3 regions of the Mesorhizobium opportunistum WSM2075 genome follow, and region 1 is predicted to be linked to each of the others. Evidence: predicted binding sites of a transcription regulator. Region 1 holds the regulator's gene; each other region holds the start of a gene.
What was found. The regulator LexA, encoded in region 1, represses DNA repair genes until DNA is damaged. The targets are predictions, from matches to a motif close to TGTTCNNNNTGTGTTCNG.

Region 1 (5,253 bases):
CCAATCATCATATATAATTTCTCCAATGGCAGAGAACGAATGGATCGCGATGCAGGACCAGAAGAACTCCACCAAGACGGAAGCCGCCTACCAGCTTCTGCGGCGCGATATCCTCACCACCCGTCTCATGCCGGGCGCCCCGCTCAAGCTCAGCGCCCTGCGCGGCATCTATGGAGTTGGCTGGACGCCGCTGCGCGAAGCATTGTCGCGCCTCGAAGCCGAACGCCTGGTCACCGCCATCAGCAATCGCGGCTTCGCGGTCGCCCCCGTATCCCGGGCCGAACTTGAGGATCTGGCGCGCGCGAGGATGGTCGTCGAGATACCGCTCTTCCAGGAATCGATGGAGAAAGGCGGCCGGGAGTGGGAAGACGCGGTTGTCACCGCGCACTACCGGCTCGCCCGCTGCAAGACCGCGGTGGACGACCCATCGGATGCCGCCGTCGACCAGTGGGACGAGAACCACGAGGCTTTTCATGCCGCGCTGCTGAGCGCTGCGACATCCAGCTGGCTGTTGCGGTTTCGCTCGACGATCTCGGACCAGCTGCGCCGGCACCATCGCTTTCTTGGGCTGGCGCCGACATTGCGGGCGGCGGCCGGCCTCAAGGACGGCTACGAAGAGGCCATGAACGCGCTGCGCGAGGCGATGGCGATCGAGCACCACACGGCGATCATGGAAGCCGCCCTGGACCGCGACGTCGAGCGGGCAAAAGCGCTGATGACGGCCCACATCGGTTATACGCTGCACGTCTATGTCCACAGCGAGGACGGCGACGCGAACAAGGACGTCGCGCGCGCCGGCAGCTTGAAAGCGGTTGCCGGATGATCTCGGCACCTCCGCATCGTCCGACGCTTGACGAGATTGCCGAAGCCCGCGATCGGCTGGCCGCCTGGCTGCCGCGCACCCCGCTGCTGCGCCTCGATCTTGGCCGTGCCGACCAGCGGATATTCCTCAAGCTCGAGACCCTGTCGCCGATCGGCGCCTTCAAGCTCAGGCCGGCGCTCAATACCTTGCTTTGTCGTGACGCCGATGAACTCAGGCACGGTGTTGCGACCGTCAGTTCGGGCAACATGGCCTATGGGTTGGCCTGGGCGGCACGGGCTCTTGGCGTTCCGATGGCCGCCTACATGTATGCCGGCGCGCCGCAGACCAAGATCGACGGTGTCCGCCGTCTTGGCGGCGAGGTGCGCTTTGTCTCCCACGAGACCTGGTGGCGCTACATCACCGCGATCGAGCGGCCCGACATTGACGAACTTCTCATCAATCCCGTCACCGATCAGGCGGTGTTGGCTGGCAACGGCACCATCGGCCTCGAGATTGTCGAGGATCTGCCGGAGGTCGATTTCGTGCTGACGCCATATGGCGGCGGCGGCATGACGACCGGCGTTGCAAGTGCGCTCAAGGCCCTTCGTCCGCAGGCGAGGGTCTTTGCCGTCGAGGACGAGAACGCGGCGCCGGTCACCGCCGCACTGGCGGCCGGACGTATTGTCGAGATCGAGACACGGCCCTCCTTCATCAAGAGCATTGGCGGTCCCTCCCTGATCCCCGAGCTATGGCCGTTGGCGAACCAGCTCATCGACGGTGCCATCGCCGTCAGCCTGCAACAGGTGACGGAGGCCATGCGGCTCCTGTTCTCGAAGGCCAAGGTCGTCGCCGAGGGCGCGGGCGCCGCCTCGCTGGCCGCGGCTCTCAGCAGTGAGCGGGCGACCGGCAACGTCGTCTGCGTCATCTCCGGCGGCAATATCGATGCGGAATTCTATGCGCAGGTGCTGGCCGGTGCGATCCCGCCAGCCTGATCCCGTACCTGCTTCCGAACCGGCGATTGTTGGCGTTTTGATTTCGTTTCGTTCACGGCAGGCAAGCCGATCGCAAGCGCCGAAATCGGCCTCGACGGGCTCTGCCGTCGGCTGATGCCGAGCCATGTCGCAAGACAGGCCACAGGCTATTAACCAAACATTTCAATGCGGGCGACGGGCGGCAACGGGCGAAAAACCCCGATTTCCGGCCTGTCCGGGCCGCAAATGATTTCGGCTCTCTTACCAAATTCACTAAACTTTAAACGGTTGCAGAACACAACTGGAACAGATAGTGTTTGTTCTGGGTTTGTTTTTCGATTCTGGATCAGAACCATTCTGGATCAAAACCCTTGTCCAGATGCCTTGGGGGCCGCCATGCTGACACGCAAGCAACATGAACTCTTGATGTTCATTCATGAACGGCTCAAGGAAAGCGGTATTCCGCCCTCCTTCGACGAGATGAAAGAGGCGCTCGACCTCGCCTCCAAATCAGGGATCCATCGCTTGATCACGGCGCTGGAGGAACGCGGCTTCATTCGCCGGCTGCCCAACCGGGCGCGTGCGCTGGAAGTGCTGCGGCTGCCGGATTCGATCGCGCCGGGCCTCAACGCGGCAAAGAAGTTCTCGCCAAGCGTCATCCAGGGGAGTCTCGGCCAAGGCGGTCTCGGTCAGGGCAGCCTCGGCCGCCAGATCAAGCCGGCACCGTCGCGCTTTGCCGCTGCTGGCAACGACGACGATGCGGTTCCAGCGGTGTCCATCCCGGTCATGGGTCGCATCGCCGCCGGTGTGCCCATCGATGCCATCCAGCATCAGACGCATACCATCTCGGTGCCGCCGGACATGATCATGGGCGGCGAGCACTATGCGCTGGAAGTCAAGGGCGACTCGATGATCGAGGCCGGCATCTTCGATGGCGACACGGTCATTATCCGCAACGCCGATACGGCGAGCCCGGGCGAGATCGTCGTGGCGCTGGTCGACGAGGAGGAAGCGACCCTGAAGCGGTTCCGCCGCAAGGGTGCTTCGATTGCGCTTGAAGCCGCCAATCCGGCCTACGAGACGCGCATCTTCGGGCCGGACAGGGTCAAGGTGCAGGGCAAGCTGGTTGGGCTGATCAGGCGCTACTGAGCCGGCACGGCACTTGGCTTGTCAGGTTTGCGATAGGGCTCCAGGCCTCTCGCCTCGCGCGAAAACTTTCGCTGCGCGTGCCAGGGCCGATACGGGCTGTCCACCGCGAAGCTGATGGTTGGCGGACCGGTGGCCGATTGGCGGTCGAAGAAGATGGCCGCACTGCCCTTGCGGGCGAGCTGCCGTTTGGTAACGACGAGAACCAGCGGATTGTGGCAGGCATCGTAGGCTGTCGCGTCATTGACGATGATCAGGTCGGCGAAGCCACAGGCCTTCCAGGTATCCTTGCGGTCTTCGACATGCGCTATGATCGCACCGGACGGGTGCCTGGCGAGACAGACACCGTCTGTGCAATAGAACGGCGCTCCCGGCGGGAGATTGACGGCATCGGCAATATCGAATTGTCCATCCGCCTTGTCGAACATCTCTGGCGGGATGATGGTTTCGGACGTCAGCGCGCGTTTCCAGTTGTCGACCGTGAATTCGTTCGGCCGGGCCCGGCTGACCGCGAGTTCGCCACCGCCGATCGGCAGCGCGACCAGCCGCGCGTCTTCCGAGACCAGCACATCCGGCGTGCGCGTGTCGGACACCGCCAGCAAGCCGGCGAGCGCGAATGGAAGCGCTGCAAGCCGCAGCCACGTCGTCGCCATCGTCGCGATGACCAGGGCAATCGTCACCAGCAGCACGGATTGCTGTGAGATGAGCCCGACCGCATCGACCGGAGAGCGTTCTGATATCCACGCCGAAATGGCGATCATCGCGGTCAGGCCCTTGCCCATCAGGTAAAGGGATGGCGCATCCAGTCCGAACGGCATCAGCAGCGCGCTGGCAACGGCCAGGAACATCACCACCGACACGATCGGCATGACGGCCAGATTGGCGAACAGGCTGAGCGGCGACACCCGCTGGAAATGCCAGATGGCAAACAGCGCCGTGGCGCTGCCGGCGATAATCGAGGTCATGGCCAATCCGCCTGTCGCCAGCAGGAATTTTCGGGTCAGGAAACCGGGCAAGGATCGCTTCGGCGGCGGTGGCCTCGTTTTTCCCGCCCGGTGATCCGCCCAGCCGGCATAGGCGCCGACCAGGGCCGCGGTCGCGGCGAACGACATCTGGAAGCTCGGGCCGACCACCTCATGCGGGGAAACCAGGATGACGGCGATCGCCGAGATCGCCAGATTGCGCATGGTCAGAGCCGCGCGATCGAACAGGACGGCAATCAGCATCACCGCCAGCATGATGAAGCTGCGCTCGGCGGCGACGACGACGCCGGAGATGACGAGATAGGCGGCGATCGACAAAAGTGCGGCCGCGGCCGCGTATTTCTTCACCGGCCGGCGCGCGGAAAAGTCCGGGAACAGCGCGAAGGCGCCGCGCAGCAGCCCCATGATGGTTCCGGCGACCAGCGCCATGTGCAGTCCCGAAATGGAGATGATGTGATAGATGCCGGTGCGCCGCATCGCTTCGTTGATTTCGTCGGGGATGCCGGCGCGCACGCCGACGATCAGCGCCGCCGCGATCTCGCCTTCGGCGCCGCCGACGCTGCCCCTGATATGGTCGGCGATGGCTTCGCGGGCGTTTTCTATCCCTGAGGAAAGGCGGGCCGACAGCGGCATGCCACCGTCATCGGCCGCAACGACTTTTGGATTGCCGAGAAAGAACCCGCTGCCGCCAATGCCGGCGAAATAGCTGTCGAAGGAGAAATCGTAGCTCTCCGGCCGCACCGGACCGGTTGGCGGCAACAGTTTGGCGTAGCCCGTGATTAGGGAGCCGGCGGTCATTTCCGGCGGTATCTTGCGTGCCGAAAGCCGGACCCTTTCCGGCGCGTAGCGCAGTTTCGGCCGAGCGGTCGATGTCACGTCGATGGTCAGCCGGATGCGGCCGGTCTCCATCTCTTCGATCGAGACCACGCGGCCGCTCAGTTGCGTCGAGATTTCCGAGCCCAGCATCCGGGTTCCCGTGCGCCACGTCTCGACCTTGGCGGCGAGCAAGCCAAGCGCGCACAGCAATGCCGCCATCAGGAACAGATGGGTTTTCGGCCACGAGCGCGAGACAATCGCCAGGAAGCCCATGAGGACGACCACCGCGACAGGCCTGGCGAAGTCCGGTTCGACCGTCAGCGAAAAATAGCCGATCGCGCCGATTGCAAGGCAAACCGGCACCAGCAGGAAGCCAATGCCGCGGTCAAGCTCCAGCTCCGCCGCCGCAGTGATGCCGTTGCGCAGGCGCGGCAATGACAGCCGGCCGAGTTGCCGACGCACACGCACGATCCTGCCGGCCGGCGACGAAACTGGGGCGGGGATATCCGGTAGCGACTGCTTGCCTGAACCCGGC
Region 2 (5,253 bases), 900 kb from region 1:
CGTCGGCATGAGCCCCGCCGAGGTGCTGGCCGGCAAGCTTGCTGTCGAGGCCAAGCTTTCCGTCGAGGCAATGTCATGATCGCGATCGACGCACAGCGCCTGTTGGGCCGCATCCGTGAACTCGGCGCTGTTGGCCGCGACGCAGAGGGCAGGCTGACCCGGCTGGCCGCTTCCGACACCGACAAGCTCGGCCGCGACCTCTTCGTCGGCTGGCTGCGGCAAGCCGGGCTCGATGTCGCCGTCGACCGCATCGGCAACATCTTCGGCATCTGGCAAGACGCGGATAATAACGGGCAGGCGCCGGTGCTCATCGGCTCGCACATCGACACGGTCATCGACGCCGGCATCTATGACGGCTGCTACGGCGTGCTTGCCGGGCTGGAGGTGATCGAGACGCTGAAATCATCAGGCCTTTCGCCGTCGCGCCCAATTGCCGTCGCAGCCTTCACCAACGAGGAAGGCGTGCGCTTCTCTCCCGACATGATGGGATCGCTGGTCCATGCCGGCGGCGTTGAAGTTGAAGCGGCACTCGCCGCCGTCGGCACGGACGGCAGCACGCTCGGCCAGGAACTCGCCCGCATCGGCTATGCGGGCGATCGCGAACCTGGCTTTCTCAAGCCGCACATCTATGTCGAGCTGCATATCGAGCAGGGGCCGGTCCTGGAGCGCGAGGGCATCCCCATCGGCGCGGTGGAGAGCCTGCAAGGCATCTCCTGGCAGCGCATCACCATCGACGGCGTCGCTAACCACGCCGGCACCACGCCGATGTCGATGCGCTGCGATGCCGGATATGCGGCTGCACGCGTGGTCACCTTCCTACATGACCGGGCAGCGGCCTCCAATTCGCCAACCGTTGCCACTGTCGGCACGATGCGCTTGGAGCCGAACGCCATCAACGTCATTCCATCGCGCGCCGTCTTCACCGTTGACCTGCGCGATCCCGACGAACAGCATTTGCAGGCGGAGGAGGCGGCGCTGGCCGCCTTTCTGGAACGGCTCGCCGACGAGGGCATCACCGACATATCGGTGGTTTCGGTGACCGAACTGATCACCGACGGCACCCGCAATGCGCTGCCCGGCCTGGCCCGCATCCTTGGCGACGCACGCAGCTTCCGCCCCGAGGTCAGCGCCGGGATCGAACGCCAGATGCGTATAATCGCCGAAGGCACCGCCGCCGCTTACAACGTCACCGCCGAAGTGAACTACAGCCGCGAATTCGTGCCGCTGTGCAACGATGCCGAACTGGTCGACGCGGCTTTCGCCGCCGCCAGGGACGTCTTCGAACCCGGCAACATCGCGGTGGCGGCTGAGCCGATGACAGCCTCGGAGGATTTTGCCCGCCTCCTCGACCACGTGCCGGGCTGTTTCGTCTTCCTCGGCAATGGCGAGGCCTCGGCGCCACTTCATAATTCCAGCTATGACTTCAATGATGAGGGGTTGCTGTTCGGTGCCAACTTCCATGTCGCCATCGCCAGGCGACGGCTTGGGGTTTGAAGGGCGAGGACTCGTTTGGTTCGTTTTGCGGGGGAAAACGCCCGGAAAGAGCCAAAATCCTCGATCCTGCATGACGCAGCGGCAAGACTCAGCTAGCCTCTTCCTTGCGGCGGACCTCTTATCCGCTTGGCCGGCGCCTTTCTCCTCCCAAGCGGCGCCGGCCTTCTTCTCCGTGGCGCCGCCTTGCTAAATTAGCACTCATTAAATTTGGAATATTCGCACTTCCAGGAAGTTAGGGTCTTGCTGGCATAAGGCGGCGGGCCTTTGGGGACTTGCGGGAAGACAGATGCGCGGGCGGAACTGGATAAAGGCGTTGCGTCAGGACGAAGCGCGGCAGGTGCGTGCGCGTATCGCCGAGCTCGAACGGAACCTGACGGCGGCGTCAGCGTCCCCAAGCCGTCAGCAACGGCACGAAGCCGGGCACGAACTGCGCAATGCCAAGTTCCGCCTCGAGCGGCTCGAGGAATGCATCTCGGCGATGCCTTGAACACCCGACCTGTTGCAAGGAGCCCAGAACCTGTTGCACGGAGCCCAGAACCTGCTGCACGGAGCATTGGCTCACTTGCCGACAGTGCCCGTGTTTACGACGGGGTTGCTGGCGAGGCTTTGTTCAGCGCCGGGAGCCGTCGTTGGCGGCAATTTGTTGTCGCAGGCCGAAACAGCCAATGCCACCAGGACGAGGCCCAATCTTAGCTTTTTCATCGCTATCGCCTCCTGTCTCAAAACGAGGTGATGTCGGTTTGGTTGCGAATTTCGCGTGAGGGAACAAAACGCCGTCCCTTTGGTTGATCCCGATCACGGGAGAACCGATCCATGGTCCGTTTGCTTCTGGCAGCCACCCTTGCCCTTCTCGCATACCGGCTCGCTCGCAAGATGATCGATGAGGTGCCCGACAATTTCGACCCGCTGTTGCTGCCGGCGCCAAGAAGCGACCGCGAGGCTCTGCGCCGTCAATCGGCGGCGATGGGTGTCGATCCCAAACGGTAGTCCCCAAGCGATAGTCCCCCAAGCGATAGTCTCCAAAGCGGTCGTCCCCTATCGTGCCGCTTCTGTGTTGCGAACAAAGCGGAAACGATGCTTGATGGGCGATGAACCTCGCCGCCCATGATTCGACCTTTGTGGAATCGACCGTCCCGCCCGCCTACCTTGAGCGGTTGAACGACGCCCAGCGCCAGGCCGTCGAGCATGGCGACGGCAAGATCGCGGGGCCTTTGCTGGTCATTGCCGGCGCCGGCTCGGGCAAGACCAACACGTTGGCGCATCGCGTCGCGCACCTGATCGTCAAGGGCGCCGACCCGCGCCGCATCCTGCTGATGACCTTTTCGCGGCGCGCCGCGTCCGAGATGGCGAGACGCGTCGAGCGCATCGCCGGCGAGGTGCTCGGCCGCGACGCGGCGGTGATCACGGATGCGTTGACCTGGGCCGGCACCTTTCATGGCATCGGCGCCCGGCTGCTGCGCGATTATGCGCTGGAGATCGGCCTGGATCCGGCCTTCACCATCCATGACCGCGAGGATTCCGCCGACCTGATGAACCTGGTCCGGCATGAACTCGGCCTCTCGAAGACGGAGGCGCGCTTTCCGACCAAGGGCACCTGCCTCGCCATCTATTCGCGCGCCGTCAACGCGCAGGCGCCGTTGGGCGAAGTATTGGGTTCCGCCTTTCCCTGGTGCGCCGGCTGGGCCGAGCAGCTGAAGCAGCTGTTCGCCGGTTACGTCGAGGCCAAGCAAGCGCAGAACGTGCTCGATTACGACGATCTGCTGCTCTATTGGGCGCAGATGGCGGCCGAGCCTGAAATCGCCGCGCATCTGGGCGGGCGTTTCGACCATGTGCTCGTCGATGAATACCAGGACACAAACCGGCTGCAGGCTTCGATCCTGATGGCGCTGAAGCCCGACGGTGCCGGGCTGACGGTGGTCGGCGACGATGCGCAGTCGATCTATTCGTTCCGCGCCGCCGAGGTGCGCAACATTCTCGATTTCCCCAAGCAGTTCGCGCAAGCCGCCGATGTGGTGATGCTGGAGCGCAACTACCGCTCGACCGAGACCATCCTCGCCGCCGCCAACGCGGTGATCGGCGAGGCCTCGGAACGCTTCACCAAGAACCTGTGGTCGGAGCGCAAATCCACGGGCAAGCCGAGACTGGTGAACGTCCGCGACGAGGTCGAGCAGGCGAATTTCGTCTGCGATACCATCCTGGCCGAGCGCGAGGCCGGCACCGCGCTGAAATCCCAGGCGGTGCTGTTTCGTGCCTCGCACCACAGCGGGCCGCTCGAGATCGAGCTGACGCGGCGCAACATTCCCTTCGTAAAGTTCGGCGGTTTGAAGTTCCTCGATGCCGCCCACGTCAAGGATGTGCTGGCGGTGCTGCGCTTCGCCGAAAACCCGCGCGACCGCGTTGCCGGCTTTCGGGTGCTGCAGCTTTTGCCGGGAATTGGCCCTTCGGCCGCCGCGCAGGTCGTCGAGACGATGACATCTGCGCTGGACGAGGCGATGGGCCTGGCCGGATGGCGCCCGCCGCAGCGCGCGGCGGACGACTGGCCAAGCTTCGTCGCGCTCTATTCGGGCCTGCGGGCCGGCGCCAAATGGCCTGCCGATCTCGAACAGGTCAGGCTGTGGTACGAGCCGCATCTGGAGCGCATCCATGAGGATGCGATCACGCGCCGCGCCGACCTTTTGCAACTCGAGCAGATCGGATCGGGTTATGCCTCGCGCGAACGGTTCCTGACCGAGCTGACGCTCGACCCGCCGGACGCGACCAGTGACCAGGCCGGGCCGCCGCATCGGGACGAGGATTATCTGATCCTGTCGACCATCCACTCGGCCAAGGGCCAGGAGTGGAAAAATGTCTTTGTGCTCAACACCGTCGATGGCTGCATCCCGGCCGATCTCGGCGTCGGCACCAAGGAGGACATCGAGGAGGAGCGCCGGCTGCTCTACGTCGCGATGACACGGGCCAAGGACAACCTCAACCTGGTCATGCCGCAGCGCTTCTTTCCTCACGGCCAGGCGGCGCGCGGGGACCGCCATCTCTATGCCTCGCGCACCCGCTTCATCCCGGCCTCGATCCTCGCCGCGTTCGAGCAGGTGTCGTGGCCAAGCGCGCAGGCCGCGCAGGGCAGGGCGCCCCGGCCGGACGTGCGCGTCGACATCGGCGCGCGCATGCGCGGCATGTGGAAATAGCCGAGGCCATGCCGCAGCCGCCGATCAGGATCGCCATCGCCGGCGCGCTCGGCCGCATGGGCCGCCAGATGACGGACGCCGTGCGGGCCGATCCACGGCTGGCGCTCGCCGCTCGCTTCCACCGGCCCGGCGCCGTCGGCGACGGGCTGGTCAGCCGCGAGGAGGCGCTTGCCGCGGCCGATGTGGTCATCGACTTCACCACGCCGGCGGCCTCGGCCGACCTGGCAAGGTTTTGCGCCGCCCGCGGCGGGCCGGCCCTGGTCATCGGATCGACCGGTTTCGATGCGACTGAATTCGCCGACATCGCCGAGGCAGCAAAGATCATCGCCATCGTGCGCTCCGGCAGCTTTTCGCTGGGGCTGAACATGCTGGTCGGATTGGTCGAACAGGCGGCGACAGCGCTCGATCCCGAAGACTGGGACGCCGAGGTCTTCGAGGCGCATCACCGACACAAGATCGACGCGCCGTCGGGCACCGCCTTGATGCTTGGCCAAGCCGTGGCCGGCGGACGCAAGGTCGAACTCGACGCGGTGGCGCGGCGTGTTCGCGATGGCGTCACCGGCGCGCGGCCCGCAGG
Region 3 (5,253 bases), 1.4 Mb from region 1:
GGCCCCAAGAGTTTCCGGCCCAACGTTTCCAACATTGGCGCCGGATGGAAATCGCAACGGAATTTCAGATCCAAAGGAGTTGAACAAATGGACGCAGAAGCAGCAAAGTACATCGGCGCCGGCATCGCTTGCCTGGGCATGGGCGGCGCGGGCATTGGCCTGGGCAACATCTTCGGCAGCTACCTCTCGGGCGCGCTGCGCAACCCGTCGGCTGCCGACGGCCAGTTCGGCCGCCTGATCTTCGGCTTCGCCGTCACCGAAGCTCTGGGCATTTTCTCGCTTCTCATCGCGCTTTTGGCCCTGTTCGGCTGAGAGCACTGGGAAGATTGGACAGGCCGGCCGCGCAAGCGGCGGGCCTGATATCTGGGGATAGTCCATGTTCGTGACATCTGCCTTCGCGCAAGAGTCCGCGCCATCAGCCGATACCAGCCACGCTGCGACGGAAGGCGACACGCATTCCGGCACCAGCGTGCCTGCGGAGGCGCACGGCACATTTCCGCCGTTCGATCCTGCGACCTTCCCGTCGCAGCTTCTGTGGCTGGCGATCACTTTTGGGCTGTTCTACCTCTTCCTGAAGCGGGTCGTGGTGCCGCGCGTCGGCGGCATCATCGATGTCCGCAACGACCGCATCAGCCAGGATCTCGACCAGGCAGCCAAGTTGAAGGGCGAGGCCGACGCCGCCGTTGCCGCTTACGAGCAGGAACTGGCGGAAGCCAAGAAGAACGCCAACTCGATCGGCCAGCAGGCCGCCGATGCGGCCAAGGCGGAAGCCGATACCGCGCGCAAGAAGATCGAGGCCGCGCTCGATGAAAAGCTCGGCGAGGCCGAGGCGCGCATTTCTTCCATCAAGGCCAACGCCATGAAGGAAGTCGGCAGCATCGCCGAGGATACCGCTTCGGCGATCGTCGAGGCACTGGTCGGCGGCAAGGCCAGCAAGGCCGAGATCGCGGCCGCGGTCAAATCCGTGGCCCGGTGAGGAGCGCATCATGGACGCCACATCTCTCGCGACGCTCTGGGCAACGATAGCCCTCGTCATCTTCCTGGCCATCGCCGTCTATATCAAGGTGCCAGGCCTGATCGCCAAGGCGCTCGATGCCCGCGCCATGCGCATCAGCAGCGAGCTCGACGAGGCACGCAAGCTCCGCGAGGAGGCTCAGCAACTGCTTGGCCAGTATCAGCGCAAGCGCAAGGAAGCCGAGCAGGAGGCAGCCGACATCGTCGCGGCCGCCAAGCGCGAGGCCGATCTGCTCGCCGCCGAAGCGCACAAGAAGACCGAAGACTATGTTACCAGGCGCACCGCGCTGGCCGAGCAGAAGATCGGCCAGGCCGAGCGTGACGCCATCAGCGAAGTTCGCGCCAGCGCCGTCGACATTGCCGTCGAAGCCGCCCGCGCGCTGCTCGCCGCCAAGGTCGACGTCAAGGCCGGGGCCGATCTGTTCAAGGCTTCGCTCGCGGACGTGAAGGCAAAGCTCAACTGAGCTGACAGCGTTGGAAATCAAAAAGCCGCCGGGGCAACCTGGCGGCTTTTTTTGTTGTGCGGACATCAGATGGCGAAGGCGGCGAAGCGCTAATCTCCCTCCTTGAGGGGGAGATGGCCGGCAGGCCAGAGGGGGTCGCCTCACGTAATGTGCCGGCCTGATCTTTCATATGAAGGGGCGTCGCGCCCGGTCGAACCTACCCCTTCTGTCGCCTTCGGCGACATCTCCCCCTCGAGTGGGGAGATCAGACGCTCAAGCTCAATCCAATCCGTCGAAACTCTCTTCTTCAACCACCTCGGCACCGCCCAGCCTGAACGGCGAAAACGACACGCGATGCAGGCGCGCGACCGGGCCGTGCGCCTCGATGGCCGTGCGGTGCCGGGCCGTGGCGTAACCCATGTGCACCTCGAATCCGTAGCGGCCGTTATGGCTGCCGCAACCGCACATCATGCGGTCGCGCATGACCTTGGCGACGATGGAGGCAGCGGCGATCGACTGCGAGCGCTGGTCACCCTTGATCAACGCGCGGCCCTCGCACGGCAACCCCGGCGGCACGTCGCGTCCGTCGGCAAGCGCGAGCTTAGGCCGAACCGACAGCCCGACCAGCGCGCGTCGCATCGCCTCAAGGCTCGCCTTGAGGATATTGCTGCCGTCGATGCCCTCGGCACTGATCGAGGCCATCGAGACCGCCTGCGCGGAGCCGAGAATGCGCAGGAACAATGCCTCGCGCTGCAAATGGCTGAGCCGTTTGGAATCGTCGAGGCCCTCGGGGATGTTGGCTGGGTCGAGCACCACTGCCGCAGCGACCACCGGCCCGGCCAGCGGGCCACGGCCAGCCTCATCCATCCCCGCCACGGGCCACAGGCCGTCGGCCATCGCCTTCGTCTCGAAGGAGAAATCGGGTTTCTCGACAATTTCGAAGAGAAGCGGAGAATCAGAACGCGCGCGAGCCATGTTGCGGCGAGGTTCGCATCGGTTCCGATTCTCCGCAAGTCCCTCCGGGTCGGGTGGGGCGCCGGACCGGGAGGGCACCGTCTGCTGGCCGGGGCAGGCCGGACGGGATTTCACAAGCGAAAAGGAAGATCAAAGCAGCATCAGCTGCTCCTGGTCCTTTCCCGCGGCGACGAACTGGTCGGTTCTCAGCGTGCGCCGTTCGGCATTGAGGCCGAGCCGCTTGGCGGTGATCTCGAAGCGCCGGCCGATCTGCCAGGCATAGGGTCCGGCGCCCTTCATGCGCTTGCCCCATTCCGAATCGTAGTCCTTGCCGTCGCGCATCGAGCGGATCAGCGACATTACGTGGCGATAGCGGTCGGGATAGTGGCGCAGCAGCCAGTCCTTGAAGATCGGGCTGACCTCCAGCGGCAGTCGCAGCACGACATAACCCGCCTCGCGCGCGCCGGCAGCGCTCGCCGAATCGAGGATCCGTTCCATCTCCTGGTCGGTCAGGCCAGGGATGATCGGTGCCACCATGACCGAGGCCGGAATGCCGGCATCGGAAAGCTGCCTGATCGCCTCCAGCCGCTTGGTCGGCGTCGATGCGCGCGGCTCCATCGTGCGCGCCAGCATACGGTCGAGCGTCGTCACCGACAGCGCCACCTTGGCGAGCCCGCGCTCGGCCATGCGCGACAGGATGTCGATGTCGCGCGTCACCAAAGCGGATTTGGTGACGATGCCGACCGGATGGCCGCGCGCCTCCAGCACTTCGAGGATCTCGCGCATGATCCGGTACTGCTTCTCGATCGGCTGGTAGGGATCGGTGTTGGTGCCGATGGCGATGGTGCGTGGCTGGTAGCCGTCCTTCGACAGTTCCTTGTCGAGCAGCCGCGCCGCATCCGGCTTGGCGAATAGCTTGGATTCGAAATCCAGGCCCGGCGACAGGCCCATGAACGAATGCGTCGGCCGCGCGAAGCAATAGACGCAGCCGTGTTCGCAGCCGCGATAGGGGTTGATCGAGCGGTCGAAGGAGATGTCTGGCGATTCGTTGCGGGTGATGATGGTGCGCGGCTTTTCCACCTGCACCTCGGTCTTGAACGGCGGCAGTTCCTCCAGCGAACTCCAGCCATCATCGAAGACATGCCGGGTGAACGGCTCGAACCGGCCGGACGGATTGATGCCCGCCGACCGGCCACGGTTGCGGTCCGGACGGATGCGCATGCCGCTCTGCTCGATCATCGCATTGGCCATCTCGGCTCGTCCTGCTCCGAAGGCTGCAATGTCGGCGCGCATGATCGGCTCCATCTTCGCCCGCTCCCAGGGACTGTCCATGTTGTGTCGAATCGCTCTGCTCATGGAAATTATTCCTATTCTCTTGATGAGAACAAAGCAAGAACTTTCTATGATGCGCTGCAAGAACTGGCATCGTGTCCACCTTTCCGCTATTCGGCTGATGATGCTCAGTGTTCTCATCGAAACCCGCAATGACGAGGAGGCTCTCGCCCGCACGCTCGGCTCGCTGATTGGCGGCGCCGTCGAGGGCGTGGTGCGCGAGGTCGTCGTCTGCGACATCGGCTCCACCGACCAGACGCATCATGTCGCCGAGCATGCCGGCTGCCACTATGTCGCGAGCGGCGGTGTCGCCGCCGGCATCAGGCAGGCCAAGGGCGACTGGCTGTTGCTGCTGGAACCGGGCGCCAGGCTGGTGGAGGGCTGGACCGAAGCGGTCGTCGCCCACACGGCCAGGCAAACCATGGCGGCGCGGTTCTCGCGTGCACGCGGCAGCCGAGTGCCGTTCCTGGCGCGGGTGTTTTCGGGAAACCGTGCCCTGGCCGACGGATTGGTGATCAGCAAGCGGCAGGCAGCGTCCTTGTCGAAGCACGCCGGCAGTGCCGAGGCGCTTGCACGCGGCCTGGCGACAAAGAAGCTCGACGCCGAGATCTGGATAGCGCCGGCGAAGCGGGAATCGCGCAAATGATTCTTTTGCAGCTGCTGTCTACGTCAGGGGCAGCCATAATCGCCGCGCCCTCAAGCATCAGCTAGCCCTACTGTCGGCCATCCCGCCAAGGAGGTACTGGACGCCTATGGCGAGCAGAGCCCGGTGACACTGACCGGCGAAGCTGGCCTCGGCTTCCACATGGGCACCGTGCCGGCACGCACGCCGCGGCTGATGATGGAAGTCGGCTTCGGCGTATCTGCGCTTTCGCGCCGGCGGTTTCACGGCGAACCGGTCATCCGCTGAAAGCGGACAGGATCTCCACAGGCATCCAGCGTGCCTGTCGCCGGGCAATGCGTTCTTGCCTGCTCTCGGCATCATAGTCCATGGCGGCTGGCTCGCGGCTGAACCGCAGCCGGTCGTCCAGGGCATTGACGATGACGATCGCCCTTGCATCCCCGCCATCGGTGGTGACCGCCGCGACATAGACGCCGCAGTCCCGGCAGATCAAGTAGTCGGCGGTGCGCAATCCGAACCGGTATCTGTGCAAACGGGCGTGGTCCTCGACCGAGACGATCAACTGTCCGAGCGGATCGGCAACGGCGCGCGAGCCATGTTTGATGCAGAACGCGCATTGGCAGGCGCGGACTTCGATTTGCGAGGGGTCGAGGTCGGTTGAAAATCGAAGGCGTATGTTGCCGCAATGGCATCCGCCGGCATGCACAGTCATCGCCTCATCGTCAACGGCAAGGGCCCCCGCTACGAAAGGTACTTCCTCCGGCATCGCGTTTGGAATGGTCTTTCGAAGGCGAGGGCAGCATTTTGCCCGGCAAACGCGACGTGAAACCGGCGCCTTGCCTCGGCTTTTACAGAGCCGATTTGCCGCGCCGCAGGTGCTCGTCCAGG

Region 2: the regulator LexA is predicted to act here: its motif matches at 2,551-2,568, upstream of MESOP_RS25630 (ATP-dependent helicase).
Region 3: the regulator LexA is predicted to act here: its motif matches at 3,792-3,809, upstream of MESOP_RS28015 (PA0069 family radical SAM protein).

The regions. Positions count from the first base shown of each region.
Region 1 covers NC_015675.1:4,392,994-4,398,246, reverse strand. The annotation lists gene MESOP_RS21165 (GntR family transcriptional regulator) at 26-823, shown strand; gene MESOP_RS21160 (pyridoxal-phosphate dependent enzyme) at 820-1,794, shown strand; gene lexA (transcriptional repressor LexA) at 2,170-2,922, shown strand; gene MESOP_RS21150 (ComEC/Rec2 family competence protein) at 2,916-5,253, opposite strand, start outside.
Region 2 covers NC_015675.1:5,291,488-5,296,740, reverse strand. The annotation lists gene MESOP_RS25645 (diaminopropionate ammonia-lyase) at 1-79, shown strand, start outside; gene MESOP_RS25640 (hydantoinase/carbamoylase family amidase) at 76-1,494, shown strand; gene MESOP_RS25635 (hypothetical protein) at 1,781-1,981, shown strand; gene MESOP_RS35825 (hypothetical protein) at 2,053-2,196, opposite strand; gene MESOP_RS35820 (hypothetical protein) at 2,308-2,481, shown strand; gene MESOP_RS25630 (ATP-dependent helicase) at 2,583-4,676, shown strand; gene dapB (4-hydroxy-tetrahydrodipicolinate reductase) at 4,685-5,253, shown strand, end outside.
Region 3 covers NC_015675.1:5,798,210-5,803,462, reverse strand. The annotation lists gene MESOP_RS28035 (F0F1 ATP synthase subunit C) at 88-312, shown strand; gene MESOP_RS28030 (F0F1 ATP synthase subunit B) at 377-976, shown strand; gene MESOP_RS28025 (F0F1 ATP synthase subunit B) at 987-1,478, shown strand; gene MESOP_RS28020 (ribonuclease HII) at 1,737-2,432, opposite strand; gene MESOP_RS28015 (PA0069 family radical SAM protein) at 2,562-3,716, opposite strand; gene MESOP_RS28010 (glycosyltransferase) at 3,868-4,389, shown strand; partial or broken gene MESOP_RS34165 (hypothetical protein) at 4,406-4,653, shown strand; gene MESOP_RS28005 (GFA family protein) at 4,643-5,077, opposite strand; gene moaB (molybdenum cofactor biosynthesis protein B) at 5,214-5,253, opposite strand, start outside.